4 regions of the Comamonas sp. NyZ500 genome follow, and region 3 is predicted to be linked to each of the others. Evidence: predicted binding sites of a transcription regulator. Region 3 holds the regulator's gene; each other region holds the start of a gene.
What was found. The regulator sigma-54, encoded in region 3, starts transcription at its own class of promoters, with help from an activator protein. The targets are predictions, from matches to a motif close to TGGCANGNAANCTGCTTT.
Positions count from the first base shown of each region.

Region 1: the regulator sigma-54 is predicted to act here: its motif matches at 3,177-3,194, upstream of nirB (nitrite reductase large subunit NirB).
Region 2: the regulator sigma-54 is predicted to act here: its motif matches at 3,625-3,642, upstream of atzF (allophanate hydrolase).
Region 4: the regulator sigma-54 is predicted to act here: its motif matches at 4,064-4,081, upstream of glnA (type I glutamate--ammonia ligase).

Region 1 is NZ_JAEIJE010000004.1:270,384-278,073, forward strand. Features, by position in the region: gene nirD (nitrite reductase small subunit NirD) at 1-390, opposite strand, end outside; gene nirB (nitrite reductase large subunit NirB) at 568-3,030, opposite strand; gene JAO85_RS09155 (ABC transporter ATP-binding protein) at 3,321-4,133, opposite strand; gene ntrB (nitrate ABC transporter permease) at 4,243-5,235, opposite strand; gene JAO85_RS09165 (CmpA/NrtA family ABC transporter substrate-binding protein) at 5,262-6,536, opposite strand; gene JAO85_RS09170 (nitrate regulatory protein) at 6,796-7,690, opposite strand, start outside.
Region 2 is NZ_JAEIJE010000010.1:158,764-166,453, reverse strand. Features, by position in the region: gene JAO85_RS16310 (ABC transporter ATP-binding protein) at 1-216, shown strand, start outside; gene JAO85_RS16305 (alpha/beta hydrolase) at 231-1,028, shown strand; gene JAO85_RS16300 (GntR family transcriptional regulator) at 1,059-1,736, opposite strand; gene atzF (allophanate hydrolase) at 1,803-3,590, opposite strand; gene JAO85_RS16290 (LysR family transcriptional regulator) at 3,968-4,885, opposite strand; gene JAO85_RS16285 (tripartite tricarboxylate transporter substrate binding protein) at 4,939-5,952, opposite strand; gene JAO85_RS16280 (IlvD/Edd family dehydratase) at 6,064-7,690, shown strand, end outside.
Region 3 is NZ_JAEIJE010000003.1:436,601-444,290, forward strand. Features, by position in the region: gene JAO85_RS07770 (DUF711 family protein) at 1-1,221, shown strand, start outside; gene JAO85_RS07775 (aspartyl/asparaginyl beta-hydroxylase domain-containing protein) at 1,357-2,277, shown strand; gene JAO85_RS07780 (RNA polymerase factor sigma-54) at 2,467-4,068, opposite strand; gene lptB (LPS export ABC transporter ATP-binding protein) at 4,214-4,996, opposite strand; gene lptA (lipopolysaccharide transport periplasmic protein LptA) at 4,993-5,649, opposite strand; gene JAO85_RS07795 (thiol:disulfide interchange protein DsbA/DsbL) at 5,780-6,430, opposite strand; gene JAO85_RS07800 (SPOR domain-containing protein) at 6,591-7,295, opposite strand; gene argS (arginine--tRNA ligase) at 7,397-7,690, opposite strand, start outside.
Region 4 is NZ_JAEIJE010000011.1:102,491-110,180, reverse strand. Features, by position in the region: gene ntrC (nitrogen regulation protein NR(I)) at 1-714, opposite strand, end outside; gene glnL (nitrogen regulation protein NR(II)) at 761-1,870, opposite strand; gene JAO85_RS16840 (hypothetical protein) at 1,907-2,419, opposite strand; gene glnA (type I glutamate--ammonia ligase) at 2,599-4,014, opposite strand; gene JAO85_RS16830 (EI24 domain-containing protein) at 4,337-5,224, opposite strand; gene JAO85_RS16825 (sterol desaturase family protein) at 5,239-6,219, opposite strand; gene JAO85_RS16820 (polysaccharide deacetylase family protein) at 6,241-7,068, opposite strand; gene JAO85_RS16815 (YncE family protein) at 7,141-7,690, opposite strand, start outside.

The DNA of each region.
Region 1 (7,690 bases), on a different contig from region 3:
AGCACAGCCGGACCTGGCTGCGCAATGTGCGGGACCGGCATGCGGGCGGGTCTGCTCCAGGGCGCGGCTGGCCAGTTCGTCGGCGCGCAGCTGCACCTCGCCGTTCTCCACGCGCACGCTGAAATAAGGCGTGCAGCCCTCATCGGGCGCCGCCGCCTCGCCGGTGCTGAGTGCAATCGTCCAGTTGTGCAGCGGGCAGGCCACACTGCGCCCGAACACAATGCCTTGCGACAACGGCCCGCCCTTGTGCGGGCAGCGGTCCAGCAGCGCAAACACCTCATCGTCGGCATTGCGAAACACGGCCACATCCAGCCCTTGTGCACGCGCCACGCGGCGTGCTCCCAGCACGGGGATGTCGTCCATCGTGCAGATAGAAATCCATTCGCTCATTTACATCTCCTAAGCTCCCCCTGAGCCGCTTTGCGGCTTCCCCCTCTCTCGCTTCGCGGGAGGGGGACGACGGCCTCACTACGGGGCGGCGGGGCCGCCCAGGCCCTTGCTCGCCGTCCCTTGGCTATGCCGCGCCAGGTTCGTAAATTGCTGAAAAATTGAAAGAGGTTCTCGGTTTCAGGCAACAACTGACACATCAGCAGGCAGAGCCTGGAACTGGCGCGTATCCACGGATGCCTTGTCGGTTTCGAACCAGGGATCGGGCTCGCCATCCAGTGCAAACTGCAGCTGCTGCCACAGCGCCCTGCGGCCCTCGGCATCGTCGAGAATGCGGCGCTTGACATAGTCCAGACCCACGCGATTGATGTAGTGCACCGTGCGCTCCAGATACCAGCCTTCCAGCCGGTACAGCTGCATGAAGGCGCCCGTGTACTCCATCACCTCTTCGGCGGTCTTGAGCTTGGTGAAGAAATGCGCCACCTCGGTCTTGATGCCACCGTTGCCGCCCACATACATCTCCCAGCCCGAATCGACGCCGATGATTCCCACATCCTTGATGCCGGACTCCGCGCAGTTGCGCGGGCAGCCGCTGACGGCGAACTTCACCTTGTGCGGGGCGTACATGCGCCACATGGCGCGCTCCAGGTCCTTGCCCATCTGGGTACTGTCCTGCGTGCCCATGCGGCACCATTCGCTGCCCACGCAGGTCTTGACCGTGCGCAGCGCCTTGGCATAGGCATGGCCGCAAGGCATGCCTATATCGTTCCAGACGGCCTGCAGATCCTCCTTCTTCACGCCCAGCAGATCGATGCGCTGACCGCCCGTGACCTTCACCGTGGGGATCTGGTACTTGTCCACCACATCGGCAATGCGGCGCAGCTCGGAGGCCGTGGTCTCACCGCCCCACATGCGCGGAATCACGCTGTAGGTTCCATCTTTCTGGATGTTGGCATGGCTGCGTTCGTTGATGAAGCGGCTTTGCGGGTCGTCCCTGGCCTCCTTGGGCCAGGTGCTTACAAGATAGTAGTTGACGGCCGGACGGCAGGAGGCACAGCCATTGGGCGTGCGCCACTCCATGAAGCGGAACACCGCATCGGTGCTGAGCAGCTTGTGCTCAGCGATCGCGTCGCGCACAGCCTGGTGCCCGTGGTCGGTGCAGCCGCACATGGCCTTGGTCTTGGGGGCCGCCGAGTAGTCGCCACCGGCCGTGAACATGATGATCTGCTCCACCAGGCCCGTGCAGGAGCCGCAGCTGGCACTGGCCTTGGTGTGCTTGCGCACATCGTCGAGCGTGAACAGGCCCTTGTCCTTGATGGCCTTGCAGATCGCGCCCTTGGTCACGCCGTTGCAGCCGCAGACCTCGTCGCCGTCGGCCATGGCCGCGGCCTTGCTCTGCCCCTGGTGGCCGGTGTCGCCGAGATTGGATTCGCCAAACATCAGCTTGTCCCGGATATCGGCCACGCTGCGGCCCTCGCGCAGCAGCTTGAAGTACCAGCTGCCGTCCACCGTGTCGCCGTACAGGCAGGCACCGACCAGCTTGTCGTCCTTGATGACCAGCTTTTTGTAGACCCCCGCATAGGGGTCGCTCATGAGAATTTCCTCGGTATCGCTGCCGCCCTGGAAATCGCCTGCAGAGAACAGATCGATGCCCGTGACCTTGAGCTTGGTCGAGGTCAGCGAACCCAGATAGCGGCCGATGCCGAACTCGGCCAGATGGTTGGCCAGCACCTTGCCCTGCTCGAACAAGGGCGCCACCAGTCCGTAGGCAATGCCTCGGTGTGCCGCGCATTCGCCCACGGCATAGATGCGCGGATCGGTCACGGTCTGCAGCGTATCGCTGACCACGATGCCGCGGTTCACATGCAGGTGCATGGACTCGGCCAGTTCGGTGCTGGGGCGAATGCCCACGGCCATCACGACCAGTTCGGCCGGGATCTCGCTGCCGTCCTTGAAACGCACGGCACGCACGCGGCCGCCTGCGTCACCCAGCAGCTCCTGGGTCTGCGCCTGCATGCAGAACTGCATGCCGCGCTCGGCCAGCGATTTCTGCAGCATGCGGCCCGCCTGATCGTCGAGTTGGCGCTCCATCAGCCAGTCGCCGACATGCACCACGGTGACCTGCATGCCGCGCTTCATGAGGCCGTTGGCCGCTTCCAGTCCCAGCAGGCCACCGCCGATCACCACTGCATGCTTGAACGTCTTGGCCGCATCGATCATGGCCTCGGTATCGGCGATGTCGCGGTAGGCCAGCACGCCCTCCAGGTCCTTGCCGGGGATGGGCAGGATGAAGGGCCTGGAGCCCGTCGCCATGATCAGGCGGTCGTACTCGGCGCTGGCGGTCTCGCCCTGGGCATTGACCGCATGCACCGTGCGCCGGGCCCGGTCGACGGCCGTCACGGTATAGCCGGCGTGCAGCAGGATATGGTGGTCCTGGTACCAGGACCAGTCGTTGAGCACGATATCGCCGAGCGTCTGCTCGCCAGCGAGCACCGGCGACAGCAGAATGCGGTTGTAGTTGGGATGCGGCTCGGCGCCGAAGACCGTGATGTCGTACAGATCGGGGGCAATGGCCAGCAGCTCTTCCAGCGCACGCACGCCTGCCATTCCGTTTCCAATCATGACCAGTTTGGATTTTTTCATCTGAGTCCCCGTGGGCATTTGCAAAGCCAAAAAAAAAGACGTCTGCGCGCTTCATGACTTGCATGAACGCGTAGACGTCTTTGTCTGTGGGTTCTGGTCCAGCCTTGCACCATCCCCCGGTGACCCACCTTGGCCACGCTGAACAACACGCAATTGCTGTGCCAGCTTTTCTCAGCCTGCAGAGACTATTCCATCCCGCGGCATGCACTGCTTTTGTGCATGGCCGCTTTATTGCTGTGCAAAACAAACATGGCGCCCCAAGGCGCCATGCAGCTTGAAATCAAAAAGGCTCAGGCCGCCTTCTCCACATGGCCCTGGCGCGTGTAGAGAAAGTCGATCACCGCCTTGCGATAGCTTTGATACTGGGCATCCTCGGCCAGTTCCACCCGGCTGCGCGGGCGTGGCAGCGCCACATGCAGCACCTCGCCAATCGTGGCAGCGGGACCGTTGGTCATCATCACGATCTTGTCGGACAGCAGTACGGCCTCATCCACATCGTGCGTGACCATGACCACGGTGCTCTGGGTGCGTGCCACGATCTCCAGCAACTCGTCCTGCAGCTTGGCACGCGTCAGGGCGTCGAGAGCGCCGAAGGGCTCGTCCATGAGCAGCACCTGGGGCTCCATGGACAGGGCACGCGCAATGCCCACGCGCTGCTTCATGCCGCCCGAGATTTCGCCGGGGCGTTTTTGCGCCGCATGGCTGAGGCCCACCATGGCCAGCGCCGCATCGGTGCGCTGCGCCAGCTGTGCCTTGCTTTCGCGCTTGCCGAAGACACGCTCCACGGCCAGGTGCACATTGCCCCAGCAGCTCAGCCAGGGCAGCAGCGAATGGTTCTGGAAGACCACCGCACGCTCGGGCCCAGGGCCCTTGATTTCCTTGTTGGCGCACAGCAGTGCACCGCCCGTGGGAATGGTCAGGCCGGCAATCAGATTGAGCAGCGTCGACTTGCCGCAGCCCGAATGCCCGATGAGACTGACGAACTCGCCCTTGGCAATGTTCAGATTGATGTCGCGCAGCGCGGGAAACAGTCCCTTGGCGGTCTTGAAGGTCTGCTCCACCCCGTGGATCTCGATGTACTTGGTGCTGAGAGATGTATGCATGAGGTACTCCTTGCTTTTTTCCGAGGCCACCGTGGCGCCGGCTTTGCCGGGCCACCGGTGGCGCCCCCTTGAGGGAGTGACGCGCCCGAGGGCGCGGCTCAGGGGTGGGTTAAGTCTTGACCTCTTCAAACGTAAAGGCCGAAGCCAGCTTGACCAGGGCCCACTCCAGCACCAGGCCCACGATGCCGATCACGAAGATGGCGATGATGATGTTCTTGACGTTGAGGTTGTTCCACTCGTCCCAGACCCAGAAACCTATGCCCACGCCGCCCGTCAGCATCTCGGCGGCCACGATCACCAGCCAAGCCGTACCCACGGCCAGGCGCACGCCCGTCAACATATAGGGCAGCACGGCAGGAAACAGAATGGTGGTGGCGATCTTCCACTCCGACAGATTGAGCACGCGCGCCACATTCATATAGTCCTGGGGCACACGCTGCACGCCCACGGCGGTGTTGATGACCATGGGCCAGATCGAGCAGATGAAGATGGTCCAGATGGCTGCCGGATTGGCGCCCTTGAACACCAGCAGGCCGATCGGCAGCCAGGCCAGCGGCGAGACCGGGCGCAGCAGACTGATCAAGGGATTGAACATGCGCGACAGAAAGCCGAAGCGCCCGATCACGAAGCCCAAAGGAATGCCGACCAGTGCCGCCAGACCGAAGCCCAGGGCCACACGCTGCAGCGAGGACAGCACATTCCAGCCCACGCCCTGGTCGTTGGGCCCGTTGCGGTAGAAGGGATCGCTGAACACCTGCAGGGCCTGCTCCCAGGTCTCGGCCGGGGTCGGAATGCTCTTGCCTGTGCTGCTCGATACCAGCGACCACAGCCCGACCAGCAGCGCCAGCCCCAGCAGCGGAGGCAGGACCTGAGCAAATAGCTGTTCAGCCCATTGGCGCAAGCGGCTGGGCGCCACCGCAACCGGAGCCGTGACTATCGCTTTGGGTTTGATATCTTTTTCCACTTCAGCCTTTACAAGTTCTGTGCCGGCAGCTATCTCTTTTGAAGTTTCGAGCAGCGCATCATTGGCCGCCTGGGCTGCCAGTTGCGGATCGTGCGGAGGATCGAGTTCGAGCGGTGAGTGAAGTACGGCACTGACCATGATGGTTCTCCGTTAAGGTGGCGGCCTCAGGCGGCCTTGATCTTGAAGCTGTCGGCGTACTGGGCAGGGTTCTTGCCGTCCCAGACCACGCCGTCGATCAGCTTGCTGGTGCGCAGCACATCCTTGGGCACGCTGACCTTGAGCTGGCTTGCCGCCTGCTGGTAGAGGTCGATGCGGTTGATCTGCCTGGCCACGGCCAGATAGTCGGGATGGGCCTTGAGCAGACCCCAGCGCTTGTGCTGGGTGAGGAACCACATGCCGTCCGACAGATAGGGGAAGTTCACGGCCCCGTCGTTGAAGAACTTCATGTGGTTGGGGTCGTCCCAGGTCTTGCCCAGTCCGTTCTGATAGCGGCCCAGAATGCGCTGGTTGATGGCGTCCACACTGGTGTTGATGTACGACTTCTGGGCCACGGTCTCGGCCATCTTCGTCTTGTTCTGCAGGCTGGCATCGATCCAGCGGCTGGCCTCGAGAATCGCCATCATCACGGCGCGGCAGGTGTTTGGATTCTTCTGCGCAAACTCGCCCGTGGTGCCCAGCACCTTCTCGGGGTGATCCTTCCAGATGTCCTGCGTGGTGTTGGCCGTAATACCGATGCCATCCATGATGGCGCGATGGTTCCAGGGTTCGCCCACGCAGAAGCCATCCATATTGCCCACGCGCATATTGGCCACCATCTGGGGCGGCGGCACGGTGATCAGCTTGGCCTCGGATAACGGATTGATGCCCGCAGCCGCCAGCCAGTAATGCATCCACATGGCGTGGGTACCGGTGGGGAAGGTACCGGCAAACGTGTATTCGCGCTTTTCCCTGGCCATGACCTTCGCCAGACTGGCTCCGTCGACCGCCCCCTTGTCGGCCAGGGCCTTGGACAGCGTGATCGCCTGGCCGTTGTTGTTCAGCCCCATGAGCACCGCCATGTCCTTCTTGGGGCCGCCAACGCCCAGATGCAGGCCGTAGAGCAGGCCGTAGAGCACATGGGCGAAGTCCAGCTCGCCGTTGACCAGCTTGTCGCGCACGCCGGCCCAGCTCGCTTCCTTGCTGGGGACGATCTTCACGCCGTATTTCTGGTCCAGGCCCAGCACCGAGGCCATGACCACGCTGGCGCAATCGGTCAGCGGGATGAAGCCTATCCTGACCTCTTTCTTCTCCGGCGCGTCGGAGCCTGCGGCCCAGGCGCCGTGGTGGCCCAGCGAGCCATAGAGGGCGGCGGCGCCAGCCACGCGCAGAAACTCGCGCCGCCCACCGGCAGATACAGGCTCGGGCGCAGGAACAGTAGACGAAGGAAGGCGCTGGCTCATGAGAAAACTCCATCAAGAATCGTGGTGAAGGCGATCCGGAAAACAAAAAGGCGCCCTTCCCTCCTCGGGTGTGAGGAGAAAAGGACGCCGTTGTCCCAGGTCACTCGTAATAACGCTTTAAGCGCGACCGCCTTTGGTCTGCTTGACATCAACAGTCATGCACAAACCATGCCAGACCGTGATCAGAGGCGGAGCATGCTTTGCGCTTCCGGTTCTGGCCCATATTTGGTGCAGCGCAACAAACACCGCGCGGCCAAGGCTATGAATTGGTGCTACCCGGCAGCAGGTCCACCGTGGCCAGAATCGCCTCGGCTACATCCAGCATGCGCCGGTTCTGGTTCATGGCCGTCTGGCGGATCAGCTTGTAGGCATCGCCCTCGCCGAGCTGGCGGTAGTTCATCAGCACGCCCTTGGCCCGCTCTATGGTCTTGCGCTCCTTGAGCGTGGCGCGCGCCTTGTCGATCTCGGTCTGCATGTCCTGCAGGCGCATGGACTGCTCCTGCACCAGCAAGACAATGCTTTTCTCGAGCTGCAGCCCATACGCCCCCTCCGCAGGCAAGGAGGCGGCTGACTGCGTGGCCCCCAGAAAGGCCGCAGCCGCTTCGGCACGAGTCCCTGGTTGCGGCTGCATCTCCAGCAGCGCCAGTTGCTGGCAGAGCGCTGTACCGGCCTGCTCCAGCTTGCGCAGACATTGGACCTGCAGCTCCTCGGCCAGGAATGCCTCAATCTGGTGCATGGCATCGAGCCGGCTGGAACAGGCTTCGAACCATGGCGAGCTCAAGCTGCAGTCCAGCAGCACGCCGTCCCCCGCCGTGCAGCCCATTCGACGCAGCCGCTCGATCACCGTCATATCGGGGCAGGCCCCGCATTGCTGCTGCCAGCGCTCCATCCCCGAGGGACTGGCGAAGTCTGCAAACACCTGAAAGCAGCGCTCCTGCGACTCGATCAGATGCAGCCAATGGCGCTGACGCTCCGACTTGCCGACCCCTACGGTAAACGCCGCAACCCCCGTGGCGCGCTCCTGGCCCGCCAGCTCCTTGCCCTGCATGAAATGAAACAGCGCCACCAGCAATTTCGCAATATCGGGATCGCAAGCGCTGTCCGCCGCCTCGAACACCACGGTCAGGCAGGCCGCAATCATGCGGATCAGCGCC
Region 2 (7,690 bases), on a different contig from region 3:
CTGACCGTGATTTTTGTCACCCATGCAGTGGAGGAGGCTGTTTTGCTGGCTGACCGCGTGGTGGTCATGACGGCCGGTCCAGGTCGTGTGGAGCGTGACTATCGCATTCCACTGGAGCGCCCGCGCCATATCACGGCACCAGAATTCAACCTGGTGCGCAAGGAGCTGACGGAAATGCTCAGCAGTCATGTGGCTCATCATGCCAAGGCCGCTTGATGCTGGACTGTTTATTGAACCTCCCGCAGGTCGCGCGTGATGCGGCCTACGACAATACCCGTGCCGTCGCCGACAGTGCTCGGCAGCTCGCTGATTTCGAAGCCCGCAGTGTGGAGCTGGTGCAGAGATCCGCTGGACAACTGGATGTGCCGTTTGGAACGGCAGAGCGTTTGCGCTACGACTTCTTTGAGGGCGAGTCCGGTGCCAGCACGCTGCTGTTCATTCACGGCGGCTACTGGCAGATGCGCCACAAGAACACTTTTCGGTTTGTGGCTCAGGGCGCGCTCGCGCATGGACTGCATGCTGCTCTGATTGGATACACGCTGGCTCCCGAGACCACGCTGACTCAGATCGTGGAGCAGGTGAGATCAGGCATCGCGGCTGTGCGCCGCCATGCATTGCAGCAGGGAGGCAACGGACGCATCTTGCTATGCGGTTGGTCCGCGGGTGGTCATCTCACTGCAATGGGCCTGAATTGCGAGGGAGTGGTTGCAGGCCTGGGCATCAGCGGAATCTACGACCTGGCACCGATTGCTCATACCTACCTGAACCAGGCGCTCCGGCTGTCTGGCGCTGAAATCGAGCAACTGAGTCCCTTATGCCTGCCTGCAACACGCAAGCCGTTTGTGACAGCCTATGGAACAGCAGAACTTCCCCAATTGCAGGCGCAGAGTCAAGCCTTTGCGGCCTATCGTTGTGGCATGGAGGGTGATGCAGAAGTAGCCATAGAAGGCGCGGATCACTTCAGCATCCTGAATGCGCTGGCTCAAGAGGATGGAGTGCTGCTGCAGGCTTTGCTGCAGCATCGGTGAGCCAAAGATCAACGGCAGTGCTCGTGAAACTTAGAGGGAAGGCTGCTTCTGCCTTGCATTCTGCAGGGTATGTAAGGTGATGTTTTTTACCTCGTCACGGCTCACGCGGATATGTTGCTGCAGCAACGACTTGGCCTGCAAGCCGTCGCGGCTTAACAATGATCTGAGGATGTCGCCGTGCTCCTCGTAGGTCACGTCAATGCGGTAGTTGCGCGTGAATTCCAGACGCCGCACGATACGAATTCGGTCCGTGATATCTCGGTGGATGCGGGCCATTTCCTGATTGCCGCTGGCCGCCACCAAGGCCATGTGAAACTGCTCATCGTTGCGCGAGACAGTGGCTATTTCAGACAGCCGTTGTGGCGCGGGGATGCACCACAGCGCGGTCAGCTCATGCAGGCGTATTTCCAGGTCGGGGGTCTGAACAAGTAGATCCAGCGCTGCGCATTCCAGTACTGAACGCACATCGTACAACTGCTCGAACATCGTGAAGTCAATGCTGTTCACGATCCAGCCGAGCTTGGGTATGACGGAGATATATCCTTCGCGCTGCAGGCGTACGAGTGCCTCGCGCACAGGGGTTCGGCTCATGCCGAGATCCGCGCCAACTTCGTTTTCGCTAAAGCGGTCACCAGGCACATATTGAAAATTGTCCAGGGCTTGGCGTAGTTTTTCGTAAGCAAGGCTGGCCAGGCTGGTGGAAGACATGATATGGGCTCCTTGTTTTTTCTTTGGCTGCGGCGCCGCGCACGGGGCTGTGCGCCGCAGCGTGCTTCACAGAGACTGGCAGTACGCGCGCCAGCCGCCGAACGTGGTGATGTCCCGGGCCTGCGTCAATGCGTGGCCTTCACAGATAAAGCCTTTCACGCTGCGTCCATCCTTCAGCTGCACCGAACCAATGCCCAGAGGCGTTGGAACGCCGGCTACAAAGTGGCCAAAGTTGGCAATTGGCATATCCCACACTTCAACGGTGATGGCAGCCCCTTCGTCTGACCGTGCCATTCCAGGTTTGGGAGGTACTGTGCCTTGCAGCGCATACAGGCGGTAGTCCGAGGCGGTGCTCGTCTCCTCGCGAAAGCGCGCACCACAAGCCAGCAATTCATGATTGAGAGGCATGCCGCGCAGATGTGCACCCACCACGGCTACTTCGATGGTCTCGCCTTGTGTCGGTACCCGCCATGTGGGCAGTGAGCCAGCGTTTTGGGCGGGAAGGCCTGTAACGCCGGCACACAGATTGGTTTGTGCTTCCAACTGCTGAGCCCAGCGCACCAGATCAGGCTCGCGCCAGCCCGGCGCTATCAAGGTGATGCCAAAGGGCAGGCCGTCTGGCAGTTGCGATGCAGGGATTGCGATCGCCGACCAACCGAGAAGATTGACGAAATTGGTATAGGTTCCCATCTCCGAGTTGACGCCGATCGGGTCAGCGTCCACCTCGGCCATGGATGGGTGGCGCGGTGCGCTAGGAACACACAGCACATCACATTCTTGCCAGATATTCTCGGCTTGCTGTCTGAGGTCTTGCAACTGGTACTGGGCATTGAAGGTATCGGCAGCGTTGAAGCGCTGGTGTACGTCCAGAACCTGGCGAATCACTGGCAGCAAGGCTTCTGGCTGTTGTTCGTATATTCCACGTGCTCCGACAACCCGCTCAGCCACCCAGGGGCCGTAATACAGCAGATTGGCGACTTCAAACAGTGCATCGAAGGGCAAGGCTTGTACCCGTTCGGTTTGCGGCCTCAGATGTGCAAGAAACGCAGCAAATGCATCCTCATAGTCGCTGGAAAGCTTGCGTGCATCAGGCACCCCCACGCGCAGTTGAGACAGCGGGGTATGTTTGGCGATGAAGGGGCGTGAGCGGGCATAGCTGTCCTGTGTGTCAGGCCCTTCCATGAGTGACAGGACCTGAGCGCTATCGGCCACATTCAGCGCCAGAACGCCTATGCAGTCCAGCGTGCGACAGGCAGGCACCAAACCAGTGCCGGGCACTGCACCGGGAGTGGGCTTGATTCCGACGATCTGGTTGAAGGCCGCAGGAATGCGGCCCGATCCAGCCGTGTCCGTGGACAGGGCAAATGGAACCAGACCACGCGCCACCACAGATGCCGAGCCTGAGCTGGAGCCGCCGGAAATAAGTCTGCTGTCAAACGTATTGGGAACGGCACCAAATGGTGAGCGCGTTCCGACGAGACCGGTGGCAAACTGGTCCAGATTGGTCTTGCCCAGAACAATGGCCCCGGCTTGCCTGAGACGCTGAACGGCCACAGCATCGCGCTGTGCCTGGTAGGCGAAAGCAGGGCAGGCCGCCGTGGTGACAAAGCCCTCTACATCGATGTTGTCCTTGACCGCAAAGGGGATGCCGTACAAAGGCAGACGCTCACGGCCTTGGGTTTGCTGAAGTGCCTCCAGTTGCAGCAACTGCGCTTTCAATTGCGCGTCACTGGCAATGCTGATCCAGGCCGAGTCATCTCTTGCCAGACTACGACGCTGCTGCTCAAGCAATGCAGCAGGGTCAGCGCCTTCTTGATAAGCCCGCTTCCAATCTTCAAATGAACCAATCAGCATGATGAATACCCAAATGTATACAAGATGCTTGGTTTAAGCAGGTTGTGTGCCAGTTTGCGGTAATCCATCCTCGTTCCGAAGTTCCCAGCCAGTTCGGCTATGAAGGCAGCGGGCAGTCGGTCAGAAATTGCTGGCCACGTTGGTTGTGCCCAGGCTTCTGAACCTGCCATCTCGGAAAATACAAAACTGAGTGAGAAAAATTCCGGAAAGTACAACACTCAGTGAGAAGCGGGTACAAAACTAGCCTCTTCACGCAGCGCTAAGCCGTTGATTGTTTGTGGAGGCGAGTACAAGACTCAATGAGAATCGACACGATTCGTGGAGAATTTTTTACATTCCCTTCGACCTCTCTCTTTTGCGGAATCTGCAGCAGTGCTCTAGCTTGAATGAGAGGCCAGGTTGTGCAGGCTCGCTCTGATTAACGCCTCCAATGCCTTGGCCGCCGAGCTTCGAGGTGCGTGGCGGCGCATCACCATGCCCAAGGGGCGTTGAATTCCAGGGGGCGACAAAGGAATCTGCACAAGGCGGCCAGCTTGCAACAGCGATACGGCTGTTTCAGGCAGTGCGCTGATGCCCAGACCAGCACTGACCAAGGCGCCGATGGTTGCAATATGGTCAACTTCAAAGACAGGAGCGAAATAAAGCCCTTTTGAGTGCAGATCCGCATCAATGTACTGCCGGACGCTGGCAGAACTGGGCATGGAGACATGCGGATAGTCCAGGGTGTTCTCGATCGCGACGGGACCTGCCTGCTTGGATAGAGGGTGGTCATCGGGACAGATGAGAAAGAACTGGTCCTCCATCAATTGCTCATAGGCGAGGTCTTCTTGCTTGGGATCTGCTGCAGTGAGTGCAAAGTCGACCTTGCCATCACGAACGAGATCAAACGCAGGGCCAGATAAGGTATCAAGCAAGGACAAGCGTACCCCGGGATGAATCCGCGTGAATTCGGCAAAGACCTTTGGCAGCAGCGAGGCAGCCAAAGAGGGGAGTGCGGCAACCGTCACCGATCCCGTTCTGAGCTGGACGGTGTCCGTCACGGCCCGTAGAGCTCGCTGCGTATCTCGCAAGATCTCCTGGGCATGGGCAATAAAAACATGCCCCGCATCGGTCAGCTCGACAGCGCGAGTGGTGCGCTCAAACAGTCTTGCTCCGATCTGGGCTTCCACACGCGCAATCAGGGCCGACAGCGCAGATTGGGAGAGGTGAACCAGGAGGGCGGCTTGACCAAAGCTCTTGGTCTGGCTCAGGGCTACTACCGCTCTCAGGTCTTTGGTTGATAGGTTGGCTTCCACCACAGCAGTATAGGTAGCGGAGCTGCAGCGTCCTGGAGCTCCGTTATCTTCGCTTATTCAGCCTTGATGTCGCTGTCTTTGATCAATCGGGCCCACTTGGCGTATTCGGCGTTGATGATCTTGGCCGACTCGTCCGGCGTGCTGTAGGTAGCAATAGTGCCCTGGGCGAGCATGGAGTCCTTGACATCCTGCTTGGACAGAATCACTTTCAGCGCTGAATTGATCTTCTGAATGACTGCACCTGGAGTTCCTGCAGGAGCCGAAAGTGCAAACATGGAGCTGACCTGCATGTCTGGAAATCCAGCTTCCACGGCAGTAGCGATGTCTGGAATCGAGGCAACGCGTTCTTTGGTCGTGGTGGCCAGGGCCCGGAGCTTGCCTGCCTTGATCTGGCTTTGTGCGGCAGGAACGGTGTCAATCATGGCATTGACCTGACCGCCGAGCAGATCTGAAAGAGCGGGTCCGCTGCCTTTGTAGGGCACATGAACGACTTCAACCTGTGTCTGACGCTTGAACATCTCGATCGAGAGATGCTGAGGCGAGCCATTGCCTGCGGATGCAAACGTGACGCTGCCGGGGCTGGCCTTGGCAAGCGCTACCAGTTCCTTGACGGACTTCGCCTGAACATTGGGGTTGACCACAAATACCAGCGGCACGGTACCTACGACCGAGATGTGAGAGAAGCTCTTATGGATGTCAAAAGGAGTCGCAGCAGGCGTTAGCGCTGCATTGATGGTGTGGCTTGTGAATGCACCCATCAGCAAGGTGTAGCCATCGGCAGGTGATTTGGCGACTTGACCTGCACCAAGGCTACCGCCAGCTCCGGCGCGATTGTCGACGACGAACTGCTGCCCGAGTGCGTCTGAAAGCTGCTTGGCAAGAACGCGGCCGATGACATCGGTCGCTCCACCCGGAGCATAGGGAACTACCAGCCTCACGGGTTTGGTGGGGTAGTCAGTTTGCGCACAGGCTGCTCCCGATGTACCAGATGCGACGAGGGCGGTTGCAACCAGGTTAATGAGCTTGCGGCGGCGCATGCCCGGATTAACGAGTTCTGTGGGTTTCATGAAGTCTCCTTTAGGGTTTTCAGGGATGCGCTTTCTTGTTTGAGCGCTCGATTTTTCTTTTAATCAATAATATTATTAATAATCAGTGCATCAACAATGGTTAACCCTCCCATGACGAACAAGCCAGACCAGCAAGCCACGATTCATCCGGAAGCCGCTTCGAGCGGCATTTCCAAAGGACTCACCAACTACGGTGATCGCGGTTTCTCTCTCTTTTTGCGCAAGGCCTTCATCAAGGGAGCGGGCTATACCGACAAGGCGCTGGACAGGCCTGTGATCGGTATCTCGAACACAGGCAGCTCCTACAACCCTTGTCACGGAAACATGCCGCAATTGATCGAGGCAGTGAAGCGCGGCATCCTGATGGCAGGTGGTCTGCCCATGGACTTCCCGACCATCTCGCTGCACGAGAGCTTTTCCCAGCCGACCAGCATGTATCTGCGCAACCTCATGTCCATGGACACGGAGGAGATGCTGCGAGCGCAACCCATGGATGCGGTCGTGTTGATCGGGGGGTGTGACAAGACGGTGCCGGCTCAACTGATGGGAGCCGCTTCGGTCGGACTGCCGGCAGTGCAACTGGTGACCGGCTCCATGCTCACGGGATCGCATAGAAGCGAAAGAGTGGGTGCGTGCACCGATTGCCGGCGCTACTGGGGAAAATTTCGTGCCGAAGAAATTGATGCTGAGGAAATTTCCGACGTCAACAATCAGCTCGTCGCCAGCGTGGGTACCTGCTCGGTGGCGGGCACTGCCAGCACGATGGCCTGCATTGCAGAGGCTCTGGGGATTGGCATTCCTGGCAGTGCAACTCCTCCTGCGGTTACTGCCGACCGCATTCGAATTGCGGAGCGATCCGGTGAGGTGGCCGTGCACATGGCGCGTGCTGGACTGAGCATTGACAAGATTCTCACGCCTGCTGCCTTCGAAAATGCCATGCGCGTGCTGCTGGCCATGGGCGGCTCGACCAATGCCATCGTGCATCTGGCCGCGATCGCGGGTCGCCTGGGCTACGAGCTGGATCTCAAGGCTTTGGACGCCATGAGCCGCAATACTCCCGTGTTGCTCGATCTCAAGCCTTCCGGCGACCACTACATGGAGGACTTTCATGCAGCCGGCGGCATGCATACCCTGCTTCGAGAGCTCAAGCCCCTGCTGCACCTGGATGCTCTGACCGTGACGGGGCGCACCCTGGGCGAGGAGCTGGAGGCGGCCGGCCCAGGCTTCAAGCAGCATGTGGTCAAGACTTTGGATGCCCCTTTGTATCCACAGGGAGGCATTGCCGTGCTGCACGGCAATCTTGCCCCGGCAGGCGCCATCATCAAGCAGTCCGCAGCCAACCCCGAGCTGATGGAACATGAGGGCCGTGCCGTTGTCTTCGAGAATGCAGAGGATCTGGCCGCTCGTATCGACTCGCCCGAGCTTGATGTTCAGGCCGAGGATGTGCTGGTGCTCAAGAATATCGGTCCCAAAGCAGCGGCGATGCCGGAAGCGGGTTACCTGCCCATTCCCAAGAAACTCGCTGCCCAAGGCGTGAAAGACATGGTGCGTGTTTCCGATGGCCGTATGAGCGGCACCGCTTTCGGCACCATCGTCCTGCATGTGACGCCAGAGGCGGCGATTGGCGGACCATTGGCCTGGGTGCAAACCGGGGACAGAATTCGCCTGTCGGTGCGCGAGCGCTGCATTGAATGGCTGGTCAGCGATGAAGAGCTGGCTATGCGTCAGAATGCGAAGC
Region 3 (7,690 bases):
TTCAACCCACTGGTGCGCGTGCGCACCGTCACCGCCTTTGTCAACCTGAGCGCCGATGAGGCACAGTGGCAGGCCGGCCTGACCCAGGCCAAGCAGCAATGCGATGCCGTGGCCGATGCCATCGAGGCCCGGGGCTATCAGGTGCAGTCCATCCGCATCGTGAGCAACCCGTTCGGCGAATATCTGGATGTCTCCAGCGCAGACAGCGCCCTCGCCGGCCTGCAGCGCATTGCCGAAACGCTCAAGGCCATCAACACCGGCAAACGCCGCATCCGCTTTGCCGTGGGCGAGGCGCGCAATGCGCAGGAAGTGGCCCTGCTGCCGCAGCTGATTGCCGCCTATGGCGACCTGTGCAACGCCTGCGTGAACATCGATCTGGATGAACATGGCTTTCTGCAGACCGGCTTGCTGGCCAGCAGCGTGCAGGCAATTCAGCAGATCGCGTGCACCACGCCGCGCGGCGAAGGCAATTTCAACTTCACGGTCAACTTCAACTGCGCGCCCGGCATTCCCTATTTCCCGGCCAGCTACCACCGCGGCCAGCACCACGGCGCTCTGGTGCTGGGTCTGGAAACGCCAGACCTCATGGTGGCTGAACTGCAGAAGCTGCAGCAGCAGCGCCTGCAGCTCGATCACGCGGCGTGGTTCAGGCTCGCATTCGAGCGCCTGAGCCAGGCCCTGAACGAGCATGCCACTGCCATCCAGCGCTGTGCCGACGGCGTGAAACTGGCCGAGGGCTGGCATATCGCGGGCATGGACACCTCGGCCGCGCCGTCCAAATCCTGCGCCTCCATGGTCGATGTCTACCAACTGCTGGGCGTGCCCTATTTCGGCGCCAGCGGCACGGTGGAAGCCTCGGCCCTGCTGACCCGCGTCTTCAAATCGGTCAACGGCGTGACACAGATCGGCTTCAGCGGCCTGATGCTGGCCGTGACCGAGGACCAAGGCCTGGCCCAGGCCAGTCTGAATGACGAATTCGATATCCGCGCCCTGCTGACCTACAGCAGCGTCTGCGGCATCGGCCTCGATACCGTGCCTGTGCCGGGCGACAGCAGCGCCGAGCAGATCGCCGCCGTCATGCGCGATACGGGCACCATGGCGTTTCGCCTCAACAAGCCGCTGACGGTGCGCCTGTTCCCCGTGCCGGGGCTCAAAGCGGGCGACACAACGGCGTTCGAGAGCGCGGATCTGTGCAACTGCGCCGTGCTGGCCCTGCCTTGAGTATCTGATCCCGACCGGCTGCTGCGCCTGGCCGTCAAGCGCCGGCAGCTATTGCTTTTGATATTCCCCTACCCCGGTTCTGTTTGACCTGCCCCCATGGTGGCCGCCGGGGTGCCCCCGGTAAAATTGGCCCTTATGGCAAAAATTATCGTTCTGGCACTGGTGCTGCTCTTCTTTGGCTGCGGGCTGTACATGCATCTGCGCGGCAAGGTGCGCCACAAGGTGGTCAAGCAATTGTTTGACCACTCCACGTTCACAGCGCCGTTCAACGTCTTCATGCTGATGTTCAGCAAGGTGCCGCGCACGCCCTATCTGCCCACCAGCACCTTCCCCGAGCTGGCGCCGCTGCAGGCCAACTGGCGCGAGATCCGCGAGGAAGCCGTCAATCTGCAAAAGAACATGCAGATCAAGGCCGCCGCCAATAACGATGACGCAGGCTTCAACTCCTTCTTCAAGACCGGCTGGAAGCGCTTCTACCTCAAGTGGTACGGCGACGCTCACCCTTCGGCCATGGAGCTTTGCCCCAAGACCACGGCCCTGGTGAAATCGATTCCCAGCGTCAAGGCCGCCATGTTTGCCGAGCTGCCGCCCGGCGCCAAGCTCAATCTGCACCGCGACCCCTATGCGGGCTCGCTGCGCTATCACCTGGCCGTGCTGGCGCCCAACGACGACCGCTGCATGATCGAGGTCGACGGCCAGCCCTATAGCTGGCGCGAAGGCGAAGGCGTGATCTTCGACGAGACCTTTATGCACTGGGCCGAGAACCGCTCGGAAGGCAATCGCATCGTGCTGTTCTGCGATGTGGAGCGCCCCATGACCAATGGCTTTGCCCAGTGGCTCAATCACTGGCTGGGCAAGAACGTGGTGGCCGCCGCCAGCTCGCCCAACAACGAGGGCGATCCGCGCGGCATGATCAGCAAGCTGTTCAAGATCTCGTTCTATGCGGGCAAGTACCGCCGTGCCTTCCGTGACTGGAATCCGACCTTCTACAAGATCCTCAAGTTCGGCCTGATGATCGGCGTGCTGGTCTGGTTTATCTGGTGGTTGGTTTCTTGATAACCCCCTGAGGCGCTACGCGCCTTCCCCTGGCCGGGCGCCCCCAAGGGGGACGGCAGCATCGCCGCAAGGGCGGCTCTTGCTCGCTGCCCCTTGCTTGAGGAATGCCTTATCAAGGCTCCCGCCCTAAATGCAGAACAAGAAAGCCGCTGTGCGATGCATCAGCGGCTTTCTTGTTTCTGCGGTGCCCTACAGCGCCTTGCGCAGCGTGGTCGTCGGTATCTTGAGCTGCTCGCGGTATTTGGCAACGGTGCGGCGCGCGCACTCGATGCCCTGCTCCTTGAGCATATCGGCCAGCTTGGCGTCCGACAGCGGCTTTCTGGCATCTTCGGCATCGACAAACTGCTTGATCAGCGCACGCACGGCCGTGCTGGAAGCACTGCCGCCGGTTTCCGTGCCCAGGCCCGAACCGAAGAAATACTTGAGCTCGAAAGTGCCCTGGGGCGTGGCCATGTACTTGGCCGTGGTCACGCGGCTGATGGTGGACTCGTGCAGGCCCAGGGTGTCGGCGATATCGCGCAGCACCAGCGGGCGCATGGCCAGCTCGCCATGCACAAAGAAGTTCTTCTGCCGCTCCACGATGGCTTCGGAAACACGCAAGATGGTGTCGAAGCGCTGCTGGATGTTCTTGATGAACCAGCGCGCCTCCTGCAGCTGCTGCTGCAGCGCCGCATGGCCGTCGCTGTTCTTGTGGCGGCGCAGCACGCCGGCATAGATGTCGTGCACGCGCAGACGCGGCATGACCTCGGGGTTGAGCTGCACGGAGAAGTCCACCCGGCCCGAGCCGGACCGCACCGGGCGCACGATGACATCGGGCACCACGATATGGCGTTCCACGTCGACAAAGCGGCGCCCCGGACGCGGCTCCAGCCTGGCGATCAGGGCCATGGCTTCGCGCAGTTGCTCCTCTCGCGCACCGCACAGGCTGGTGAGCTTGCGCAGATCGCGCCGCGCCAGCAGGTCCATGGGCTGGGCACAGATGGCCTGCGCCAGCAGCAGCCGGCTCATATGCGCCTCGGTCGTGCCCTCGTCCTCGGCCGTGCGGATCAGATCGCGCAGCTGCAGCTGCAGGCACTCGGCCAGATCGCGCGCGCCCACACCCACGGGCTCCAGGCTTTGCAGCAGCTTCAGCGCAATGGCAAAGTGCTGCTCCAGCTCCTCGCGCTCCTCCAAGTCGTCGCCAGCCAGGCTCTGCGCCAACTCCTGCAGGGAATCCTCGAGATAGCCGTCGTCGCTGAGCGACTCGATGAGAAAGCGCAGTGCAGCCATGTCCGCCGCACCAAGATGCAGGCTCAGCGCCTGACGGTGCAGAAAGTCGGTCAGGCTCTGGTGCTCGCGCGCCAGATCGATGGCATCGGTTTCGTCATCGCCGTCGCGGTTGCGCGTGGAGCTGCTGGCCGAGGGCGTATCCCACTCGCTGCTGGATTCGCCGCCCCATTCCCCGTCCTGGCCGTCCATGCCGTCGGCCTCCCAGTTCAGCGTTTCCGGGGTTTCGGGGTTTGATGTCTCCGCTACCGTTTCAGTAGCTTGTTGCGCTTGCGATGCATCTCTTTCAGCATGAATACCATCTGAAGTGCTGTATTCACTGGCGCTAGCAGCTACATCTACAGGAGCATCCCCCGCAGTTTCTGCCTCATCGCCCGCACGTTCCAGAAAAGGGTTGTCGACCAGCATCTGCTCGACTTCCTGCGCCAGCTCCAGGGTGGAGAGCTGCAGCAGCTGAATGGATTGCTGCAGCTGCGGCGTAAGCGATAAATGCTGCGAAACGCGTAGCGAGAGACCTGGCTTCATCGAGGCGCGGCTCCCAGACAATCATCGCAAACGCGCGCAGTGCTATGGACTTGCCGCCGGGCCGCCCCAGGGCAAACCCCGGCGCAGCCGGTCAGGGCCCCTTCCGGGGACAGCGACCACACAAAGTGAGGGAGCGTGGGGGTCATCACATTCTGAAATGTTCGCCCAGATAGACGCGGCGCACATCGGCGTTCTCCACGATCTCCTCGGGCGTGCCTTCGGCCAGCACATGGCCGTCGCTGATGATGAAGGCGTGGTCGCAGATGCCCAGCGTCTCGCGCACGTTGTGGTCGGTGATCAGCACGCCGATGCCGCGCTCCTTGAGGAAGCCGATGATGCGCTGGATCTCGATCACCGCGATCGGGTCGATGCCGGCAAACGGCTCGTCAAGCAGAATGAAGCGCGGTTGCGTGGCCAGGGCGCGGGCAATTTCCACGCGACGGCGCTCACCGCCGGACAGCGCCAGCGCCGGTGACTGGCGCAGATGCTCTACGCGCAGCTCCTGCAGCAAGCCCGTGAGGCGCTTTTCGATCTCGTCGCGCGTCAGCGTCTTGCCCTGCTCGTCCTTTTGCAGCTCCAGCACGGCGCGCACATTGTCTTCCACGCTGAGCTTGCGAAAGATGGAGGCTTCCTGGGGCAGATAGGACAGGCCCAGGCGCGAACGCTGGTGAATCGGCATGCCGCCCACCGGCTGGCCGTCGATGAAAATCTCGCCGCCGTCGCTGCGCACCAGGCCCACGATCATGTAGAACGATGTGGTCTTGCCCGCACCGTTGGGGCCGAGCAAACCGACCACCTCGCCTTTTTGCACGGACAGGGACACATCCTTGACCACCTTGCGGCTGCCGTAGGACTTGGCCAGATGCTTGGCCTCCAGGCGGCTGTCGGACTCGCCGCTGCGGCTGCTGGAGAAAGTCGGCTCGCTCATTTCTTCTCGTCGGCTTTCTCACCGCCCAGCGTCATGCTCTGGCGCAGCTGCGTGGCAGGTGTTGCAGGCTTGGGCTGTGCCCCCGGGGTGCCGTCCTTGGGCGCCATGATGGCGCGCACACGGCCACCCTGTCCCACGGAGGAGCTCGGCAGGCCGCCGCTGGTCTTCTGGCCATCGACGGTATAGACGTCGGTGATGTTGTTGTAGACGATGATGGAGCCCGTGACCTGATCGCTGAGCTGACCGCCACGGTAGCGGCGCATCTCGCCACGACGGATGAACTTGACGATATCGGCCTTGCCGTCGTACTCGATGACTTCGCCTTCGCCCTCGATGAACTCCTCGGGCTGACCGGCCACGGTATCGCGCTTCTGACGGAAGAACGCTCGCTTGCCGGCCTCGGCCTTGATCACACCGTACTGATAGCCCTCGGCGTCCTGCCGCACATCGAGCTGAGCACCGCGCAGCACGATGGAGCCCTTGGTCATCACCACATTGCCAGTAAAGACACTGGTCTGCTGCAGCTCGTCATGACGCAACGCATCCGCCTCGATATTCATGGGCTTGGCGCTGTCGGCTTTTTCGGCATGGACAATGCCGGTCGCTGCTGCCAGGGCGCAGGCCAGCGCAAGAGGTAGGAGTGTTTTTTTCATGGAAGGCACGTTTCTTGCATCCATTGTAGTCATTCCCTTTTTGCAACTTGCGTAAAAAACACCCACAAAAAAGCCCGCACGACGGCGGGCTTGCTGGGCGTCAAACGTCACTGACGTCTGCTGCCTGATCTCAGGCCTTGCGGCTGGAGGCGACCAGCGCATTGACCACGCGCAGCACATTGTCCATATTGCCGGCCTTGGTGCCGTCCGTGTAGTAGCGGCCGGCCACACCCATGGCGGGCACGCCTTCCACGTCATATTCGTTTTGCAGCTGAGCGGCCTTGCGCGCCTGGTTGGCCACGGTGAAGGAGTTGTAGACTTCCTTGAACTTGGCCAGATCCACGCCCTGCTTTCCGACCCAGTCAAAGATGGCGTCGTCGGTCTTGAGCAGATTGCGATCCACGTGGATGGTGCGGAACACCTTGGCGTGCAGCTGGGGCAGCAGGTTCATGCCCTCCAGAGCGTAGTACAGCTTTTGCTGAGGCACGAAAGAGGCATTGAAGGCCACGGGCACGCGGCGCACTACCACATCGGCAGGCTGGCTCTTTGCCCAGGCTTCGAACTGGGGCTCGAAGGCATTGCAATGAGGGCAGCTGTACCAGAAGAACTCGACCACCTCGACCTTGCCGGCCGGCGCGCTCACGCTGGCGGGCTTGCCGAGCTTGATGTAGTCCTTGCCTTCCTTGGGCGCAGCGCCCTGGGCCCAGCTGGAGGAGGCACCCAGACTCAGGGCACCGGCAGCAGCTGCCGAGGCAGCCAGAGAGAATTCGCGACGTTTCATCTAAACAAACTCCTGTATCAGGTCTGCAGTATCAGAGCCAACAGGCCCAAAAAAGTTCAGCTTTGTCAAAACTACCAATGGCACAAGCCAGAGGCCTCAAGCAAGGGCCGCCCCGCAGCTACGCTGCAGTCCCCCGGCGCGCAGCGCCTCAGGGGTCTTGTTATCTGGCCGCGCGCACCAGAGTCGAGTCCACGCCCGCACCGTCGAGCTTGCCCTTGAGCTGCTCGGCATCGTCACGCTTGCTGAACGGCCCCACGCGCACGCGGAAAACGGTGATGCCATTCTGCTCACGCTCGCTGATGCGCGACTCCCAGCCCAGCATGGCCAGCTTGGCACGCTGCGCTTCCGCTTCGCTCTGGCCGCGGAAAGCACCGGCCTGCACAAAGTAGTTGAACGCAGAGTCCGAAGAGGATGCCGTTTGCGCGGCCGCCTTTTCCTTGTCTGCACGCGCCTTGTCTGCCTTGTCGGCGGCGGCGGAGCGCTCCTTGACCAGGTCACCCAGCGGATCACCCGATGCAGGCTTGGCAGGCTTCTCCGGCGTAGAGGGTGGCGGCGGCGTGGTGACTCCGCCGGTTGCAGTAGGTTGTACCGCAGGTGTGGGCGGCGACACCGTCACGTCGCTCGGGGGAACTGGTGGTGTCACCGGGGGCGGTGCAGGCTGGCGGCTCTGCAGCGGTGCGTTGGGGTCCCAGTTCTTGTTGCGCTCGGCCTCGGCCGCATCGCGCTGAGTGTTGTTTCCACCCTTGTTGAGGAAGGGCACCGGCACCTTGGTCACATAGATGGCCACGGCCAGGGCCGCAGCCAGACCGATGACCATGCCAAAGATAAGCCCCAGGATGGTTCCACCGCGTTGCTGGTTCTTCATATCAGTCGCTTAACGCTTTCTGCTTCAGTTATTCCATTCTCAGATCCATCGCCCCCTGACAGGCAAGGCCGGCAAGGTGATCGATGGACAGGAAACTGGGATTACATGCGCTCGGGTGCGCTCACACCCAGCACCGCCAGACCATTGTGCAACACCTGGGCCGTGGCAGCGACCAGGGCCAGACGTGCGAGCTTGACCTTTTCGTCGTCCACCAGAATGCGCTCTGCGTCGTAGTAGCTGTGATAGCTGGAGGCCAGATCGCGCAGATAGAAGGTCACGTCGTGCGGTGCGTTGCCTTCGGCAGCAGCAGTCAGCATCTCGGGGTACTTGGCCAGCAGCAGCATCAGCGCCTGGGCCTGCGGGCCTTCCAGAGCGGACAGGTCCACATCCTTGAG
Region 4 (7,690 bases), on a different contig from region 3:
ACCGCCTTCGGCCTGCTCGAAACGCCCCCTGCGCTGGGTCTGCGCACCGGTAAAGGCGCCGCGCTCGTGGCCGAACAGCTCGGACTCCAGCAGATCTTTCGGGATGGCTGCGGTATTGATGGCCACAAACGGTCCGCCGGCAACCGGAGAATGCTTGTGCAGCGCCCGTGCCACCAGCTCCTTGCCGGCACCGGACTCCCCGGTGATCAGCACCGTGACATGACTCTGGCTCAGTCTGCCGATGGCGCGAAACACGTCCTGCATGGCAGGTGCCTGACCCAGCATTTCCGCCTGCACCGGAGCCTGCACATCGGCCACCTCCTCGCGCTGGCTTTCCTCGACGGCGCGCCGGATCAACTCCACGGCCTTGGGTACGTCGAAGGGCTTGGGCAGATACTCGAAGGCCCCACGCTGGAACGCCGAGACGGCACTGTCCAGATCGGAATAGGCCGTCATGATGATCATGGGCAGTCCGGGCTGCTGCGCCCTGACCTGCTCCAGCAGCTCAAGGCCCGAGCCGCCAGGCATGCGTATATCGCTGACCAGCACCTGTGGAGCCTGACGCTCGGGATCGCTGTTGTCCACATCAGCCAGGGCCTTGAGCACATCACGCGGCTGGGTAAAGCTGCGAATGGGCCAGCCTTCACGCCCTAATGCCTTTTCAAGCACAAAGCGGATGGAAGGGTCGTCGTCCACAATCCAGATTGGCTTCATTCGTGCAACATCCTTCCCTTCTTCTGCATATTGATAATGTCAGGCTTTATGGCAGCGGTATCAGGATTCGGAAATCCGTCCTCCCCGGCTGGCTCTCGCACTCGATCAGGCCATGGTGACGCTGCACAAAGGTCTGAGCCAGCGTCAGCCCCAGGCCGGATCCGCCGTCTCTGCCTGAGACCAAAGGATAGAAAATCCGCTCCTTGATGGCATCTGGCACGCCTGACCCGTTGTCGATTACATGCAATTCCAGTGCCAATCTGTAGCGCTCGCGCCCCAGAGTGACCTGTCTGGCCACACGCGTCTTCAGAATGATCTCGGCATCGCCCTCTGCAATGCGCCGCCCCAGCGCCTGTGCCGCGTTCTGAACGATATTGAGCAGAGCCTGTATCAGCTGTGCGCTGTCGCCTCTGAACTCGGGAATGGAAATGTCATAGTCGCGCGTGATCTTGAGCCCCTGAGGATGCTCGACCAGCACCAGCGAACGCACGCGCTCGCAGACCTCGTGGATGTTGACGTCGCCCACCTCATGCGGGTGGCGATGCGGGGCCAGCAATCTGTCCACCAGCGCCTGCAGGCGATCGGCCTCGTGAATGATGACCGTGGTGTATTCCAGCAACTCGGGCGTGACCAGATCCATCTGCAGCAACTGGGCCGCGCCGCGAATGCCGCCCAGCGGATTCTTGATCTCGTGCGCCAGATTGCGGATCAGTTCCTTGTTCGCCAGCGCCTGCTCTCGGATGCGCTCCTCGCGATCCTGACGGGCCTGCTGCTCCAGCGGCCACATCTCCACCATGACATGACCGGCCTTCTCGGCCAGCGAAACCGCCGCGTGAATCGGCAAGGGCTCCTGCCCCAGGCGCAGCAGGCTGGCCTCGAAGCGCAGCGCAGCAAAGTCGTTGGAACGGGCGCCGCTGAGCGCCTTGTCCAGCAAGGCTGGCTCGGCAAAGCAGGTGGCGAAGTCACTGCCGACCATGATGCGGCGCGACTGGCCCAGGGCGTTTTCCAGCGCCGCGTTGACGAAGCGCACCATGCCGTACTCGTCAAGCACGGCAATCAGGGTGCAAAGCCAGTCCAGCGACTGGTAGCCGTGAGCATTGGCCTGATCCGGATCAGGCCTGGAGATATCGGGGAGCGGGGCTGCAGTGGAACTCATTCGATAGACCAAAAATGACCAGCCCCAGGGGCCGGATTAATTGACCGCAGGCAGCCGGTCCAGCTCTCGCCTGATGCCTGCGATATCACTTTCCTGGCGTGTGATATCGGCCTTGAGCTTGGCCACCCGCTCCGGGTAGCCCTGAGGATTGCGCAACTCCAGCGCCGTGCGCACGGGGTTGCCATCGTTGTACTCAGCCTTCAGCTCGGACAGTCTGGCCTGGGCCTTGTTCAGCTCGCCTTGCAGGATGGCTCGTGCATCGGAGTCACGCGCTTTCTGCGCGGCATTGTCGCTGCGAGCCGGGGCCGGCGCGCTCGATGCAGAGCTACTTGCCGGCTTGGGCTTGGCCGCAGCCGCTGGCGCATTGCCACCCGAGGGCCTGGTGCCGTGAATCACCGTCACGCCACTGCCATCGACCGGCTTGCACCCTTTGGCCTTGGCCTGCGAAACATTGTTGGTGTACTCATTGCCGCAGCGGTAGATCACATCCTGGGCAGAAACCAGCCCGGATGCAAGACACAGCAACGACAACACATAAAACTTCTTCATTCGGTCCTCTCAGGCAGACGGCGGCCGCAAGTCCGCAATACCCTGAGTATCGCTCCAAGCCTGCGGCTTTTATTGACTACTTGACCGCCACCAACCCGTTTGGTTCCTTTGCTGCCATGCCCGCCGCAGTGGGCGCTCAATAAAAAAGGCGGCTTGCGCCGCCTTTTTTGACCTCTGCTTTACAGCGAGAAGTACATATCGTATTCGACAGGGTGCACCGACTGGCGATAGCGAGTCACTTCGCCCATCTTCAGCTCGATGTAGGCATCCAGCATGCTGTCGGAGAACACACCGCCCTTGGTCAGGAACGCACGGTCGGCGTCCAGGGCTTCCAGAGCCTGATCCAGGCTGTGGCAGACGGTAGGCACCAGCTTGTCTTCCTCGGGAGGCAGGTGGTAGAGATCCTTGGTCGCGGCTTCGCCGGGATGGATCTTGTTTTCCACGCCGTCCAGGCCGGCCATCAGCAGAGCTGCGAAACCCAGGTAGGGGTTCATCAGAGGATCGGGGAAGCGGGCTTCCACGCGACGAGCCTTGGGATTGCTGACGTAAGGAATACGGATGGAGGCCGAGCGATTCTTGGCCGAGTAGGCCAGCTTCACGGGCGCTTCGAAGCCGGGAACCAGACGCTTGTAGCTGTTGGTGCCGGGGTTGGTGATGGCGTTCAGCGCACGAGCGTGCTTGATGATGCCGCCGATGTAGTACAGGGCGAAGTCGGACAGGCCGGCATAGCCGTCGCCGGCAAACAGGTTCTTGCCATCCTTCCACACGGACTGGTGCACGTGCATGCCGGAGCCGTTATCGCCAGCGTAGGGCTTGGGCATGAAGGTTGCCGTCTTGCCGTAGGTGTTGGCCACGTTCCAGATGATGTACTTCTGCAGCTGTGTCCAGTCGGCACGCTCGACCAGGGTCGAGAAGCGTGTGCCGATTTCGTTCTGACCGGCGCCGGCCACTTCATGGTGGAACACTTCGACAGGGATGCCGACCGCTTCCAGCAGCAGGGACATCTCTGCACGCATGTCCTGGGTGCTGTCGACAGGAGGAACGGGGAAGTAGCCACCCTTGACGCGAGGACGGTGACCACGGTTACCGGTTTCGAACTTGGTGCCGGTGTTCCAGGGAGCCTCGTATTCTTCGATTTCGAAGAAGGGGTTGTGAGGCTCTGTACCCCAGCGCACGCCGTCGAAGATGAAGAATTCGGGTTCGGGACCGAAGTAAGCGGTATCACCCAGGCCGGAAGCCTTCAGATAGGCTTCGGCACGCTTGGCGATGGAGCGGGGATCGCGGTCGTAGGCCTTGCCATCACCGGGTTCAATCACATCGCACTGCAGAATCAGTGTGGTTTCTTCGAAGAAGGGATCGATATTGGCAGTGTTGGGATCGGGAACCAGCTGCATGTCCGAGGCTTCGATACCCTTCCAGCCGGCAACGGAAGAACCGTCGAAAGCATGGCCCGAGGCGAACTTGTCCTCGTCGAAGTGCGACACGGGCACGGTCACGTGCTGTTCCTTGCCGCGGGTATCGGTAAAGCGCAGGTCCACGAACTTGACCTCGTTATCCTGCACCATCTGCATCACGTCTGCAACGGTCTTCGCCATTAGATCTCTCCTGCCAACTTTGGCTGATCAAATAAAGAATGAATAGTATCTAGCAGTTTGCGTGCCAACTCGAACTCGGCGCCTCACAACAACATCTGCGCACCGAAACCGAGCCTTGGTGTAAAGATATTCGGCACAAGACATAGGCACTTACCAGAGCTGCATCTGCAAACTGCACCAAACAGACGCGCATTGTCTCACTGCCAGAGCACGCCTCACAATTGCACCATCTTGGTGAATATCATTGCACCAAGATGGTGCAATTTGGAAATAGGATTGTTTTTGGTGCATGACACCTGATTCGTCCTGTTGCAGACGCTTCTCAGCGAGCCACCGAAGCTGCACCATCCGAATCATCTGCACCAGGTGCAAACGGGACCTGCGGGTCGGCAGCACTTGGCATGGTCTGCGCCCTCATTTGCTCCAGCGCCGCCAGGCAGAAGTGAGCAAACCACAGTGCAGAGAAGGCAAACACCAGCGCATAGATCCAGATCGCAATCGGAACCAGAATCCAGAAAGCGGCCAGGAACAGCAGCCCGGAAATCCAGACCACACCAGGTGCTGCGCCCAGATAGCCGCAGATCACACCCATCAGAATGAGCGACGTGCGGTGACGGGCAAACAGGGCCCGGCGCTCGTCCTTGCTGGCATGCTCGGACAAGGCGTCAAATGCCATGACCCTGTAGGTGAGCCATCCCCAGATCAAAGGCGCCACCACCAGCATCAGCGGCGGGAACACCCATAGTGGCAGAGTGACAAACAAGGCCAGCAGCGCAATCAACGTGGAGCCGCCCGACCAGACCAGGCTGGCTACGGTGGAACCACCATGCTTTTTCTCGAGCCCGACAAAGCGTTTCTCGGCCACCAGCTGTGTCAGCACAGGCGCCATGAACAGGCCCACCAGCAGCAAAACCAGCACCACGAGTACCGGCATTGCGCCCAACACCACAAAAATGGAAGCCACCACCTCCGAGGCATACCCAAGGCCCAGCCCCTGCAGCCATAGCCATAAGGAATGCAGCCAGCCCACCCCGTCCAGCAGGCTTTGCACCTTGAGGACCGCATCGGCCCAGAAGAAGTAACCCAGAAGCCAGGCCATCAAGGCCATGGCCAGCAGCGGCAGGAGTGACCAGACAATGACCCGCTTATGCAGGCAATACGCCATGGCACGCCAAAAAGAGTCGAGTAGCAAGCTCATGCTGGCAAGCATACTCAAGGATTGACTTATGCGCGACCCATCAATCGCAGGACAGCCAGCCACTGCTGCGCCCAGAAGCCACGGCCATAGTCGCGCAATTGACCTTTTGCATTCGCTTGCACCTGATCGCGAATGCCCGTGGGGTCATAGCGCAGATCAAAGTTGGCCGTGCCAAACAATATGTCCCACCAAGGCAACAATACGCCGAAATTGTTGCCATGCACCTTCTTGTTGCGCACGGGCGCCATGGGTTCGTGGCCGATACCGATGGCGTGGTGGCGGCGGTGAAAGCGTGGACTGATCCACAGGCGCTCGCCCAGCTGGCCAAACCAGATGCGCACGTTGGCATGCTGAAAGCTCTCGCTGAGCTGGGTCAGGGCCACGATGGCCACGAACTGCCCCGGAGCCACGCCAATCAGCTGTGCCACCAGCACGATGATGGCGTCATGGATCACGTCGTCGAGCAGGTGATTGCGGTTGTCGCTCCACACCGTCATCTGGCGCTGCGAGTGGTGCACGGCATGCAGCTTCCACCACCAGGTAAAACCGTGCTGGCCTCGATGAATCCAGTACTCGACCAGATCGAAGACGACCAGATACATCAACAGGCTGACCCAGGCATTGTCCGTCACACCCGGCCAAAGGTCGTCAAGGTGAAAGCCCGGCAAGCCCCAGACATGAAGCTGGCCCATGAGCGAATTCCACAGCGGCTCCGTCGTGAAGAACAAGGCCAGCCTGAACAGTCCCAGCCGATGAATCAGCGTATAGAGGATGTCCACACGAATCGCCTGACGGTCCACCACGGGCTCGACCGGCCTCCAGCGCTGCAGCGGCACGATCACCGCGACCATGACCGCTATCTGCAGCAAGCCCACCAGCAGCCAGCCTGTGGCCGTGTAGCCATCTTCGAGCAGGTTCGCCATGCCGAAATGGAACAGAAACGGCTGAACCACGCCTTCAAACAAGCGTTGCTGTGCCTCTCCAAACATCTGAACCAACCAATCCACAACTCACTCCTCTTGCTGCACTCAGCGGTGCTGCGCAATCCAGCCCTGGTACGCCGGATGCTCGGCCAGCGTACGAAAGCAAAAACCCTTATCCAGCAGACCGACGATCAGAGGCTCCAGCACCGCCGGGGCCCAGGGATCCTGGCGCGACCAGATGCCGAGGTGGGCCAGCAAGATATCGCCGCCGCCTATGTTTTTGAGTGCCTGGGCCAGCAAGCGTTCATTCGGATATTTGTCGCTGGGCAGCTCGTCGCCCAGAAAGCCTGCCGGCGCCCAGCCCACATGCTGAAAGCCACCCTGCTGCGCTGCGGCAATCAGCGCGGGCGATGTCTTGCCGCCCGGCGCACGATACAGCGGCAAGGTCTTGCGACCCGTGATCTGGGTCAGCCGCTGGGCGGAGCGCGCAATCTCCTGGCGATATTCATCGGCAGATACCACAAAGCTCTGACCGGCTCTGGACCCGGCCGAGGGCTTGACCTTGAAGTGCGTGACCTGACCCGAGGCCTTGTCGCGGATATCGGCCAGCCAGTACATGTGGTCGAAGGTATGGGATGCGAGCTGGTGGCCTTCGTCGGCACGCGCCTTCCACCAGGGCGCCCAGAAGTCGCCCAGACTGCTGCCCCCCTCCTTCGTGGCCTCATTGGCCGCAAAGAATGTGACGGGAACCTTGTGCTTTTGCAGCACCTGGGCGACAAGCTGGGCTATGCCCATATGCCCGGTGTCGAAGGTCAGGTAGACCGCCTTGGAGCAAGCGCCTGAAACCATCTTCTTTGCCGCTTCGACAGCGAAGGCTGGAACGGCAGACAGGCCGCCGACCAGCGATCCAAGCATGAAACAACGTCTTTGCATCCACCCTCCTTGAGGTGGTCAACACGGAGACCAAGCCATCCCTGCCGTTTCGATGCAGCAGGGACAAGCACCTTAGCGCGCGGCGTGGGACAGCGTCCAGACACCGTGAGGCGACTTGCCCACGTTGACCTGATTGACCACCTTCTTCTCCACCGTGTCGATCACCGACAACTTGCGCGCCCAGCGCGAGGCCACGAAGATGTAGCGGCCGTCAGCCGAGACATCCATGCAGTCGGGGCCGCCAGGCGCCGGGTAATTGGCAACGACCTGGCTGCTGACCATATCGATCTTGCTGATGGTATTGGCCACGCGATTGCTCACGTACAGATGGCGATCATCGCCGGCAGCGCGGAAGGCATGCGCTCCGGCAGCCGTCTTGATCTGACCCAGGCTGCGTGGCTCGGCGCCGGTGATATCGAACACCTCGACACCATCGCCGCCCGTCAGGCCGACAAACAGCTTTTTGCCATCAGGGCTGCCATAGACGTCCGCAGGCATGGGGCCTGTGGGCACGCGGGCCTTGATGGTCTGGGTGGCGATATCGATGGCCACCAGGGCGTCGCTGTCCTGCATGGTGGAGTACAGCGTCTTGCTCTGCGCGTCGATGAACAAATGGCTGGGC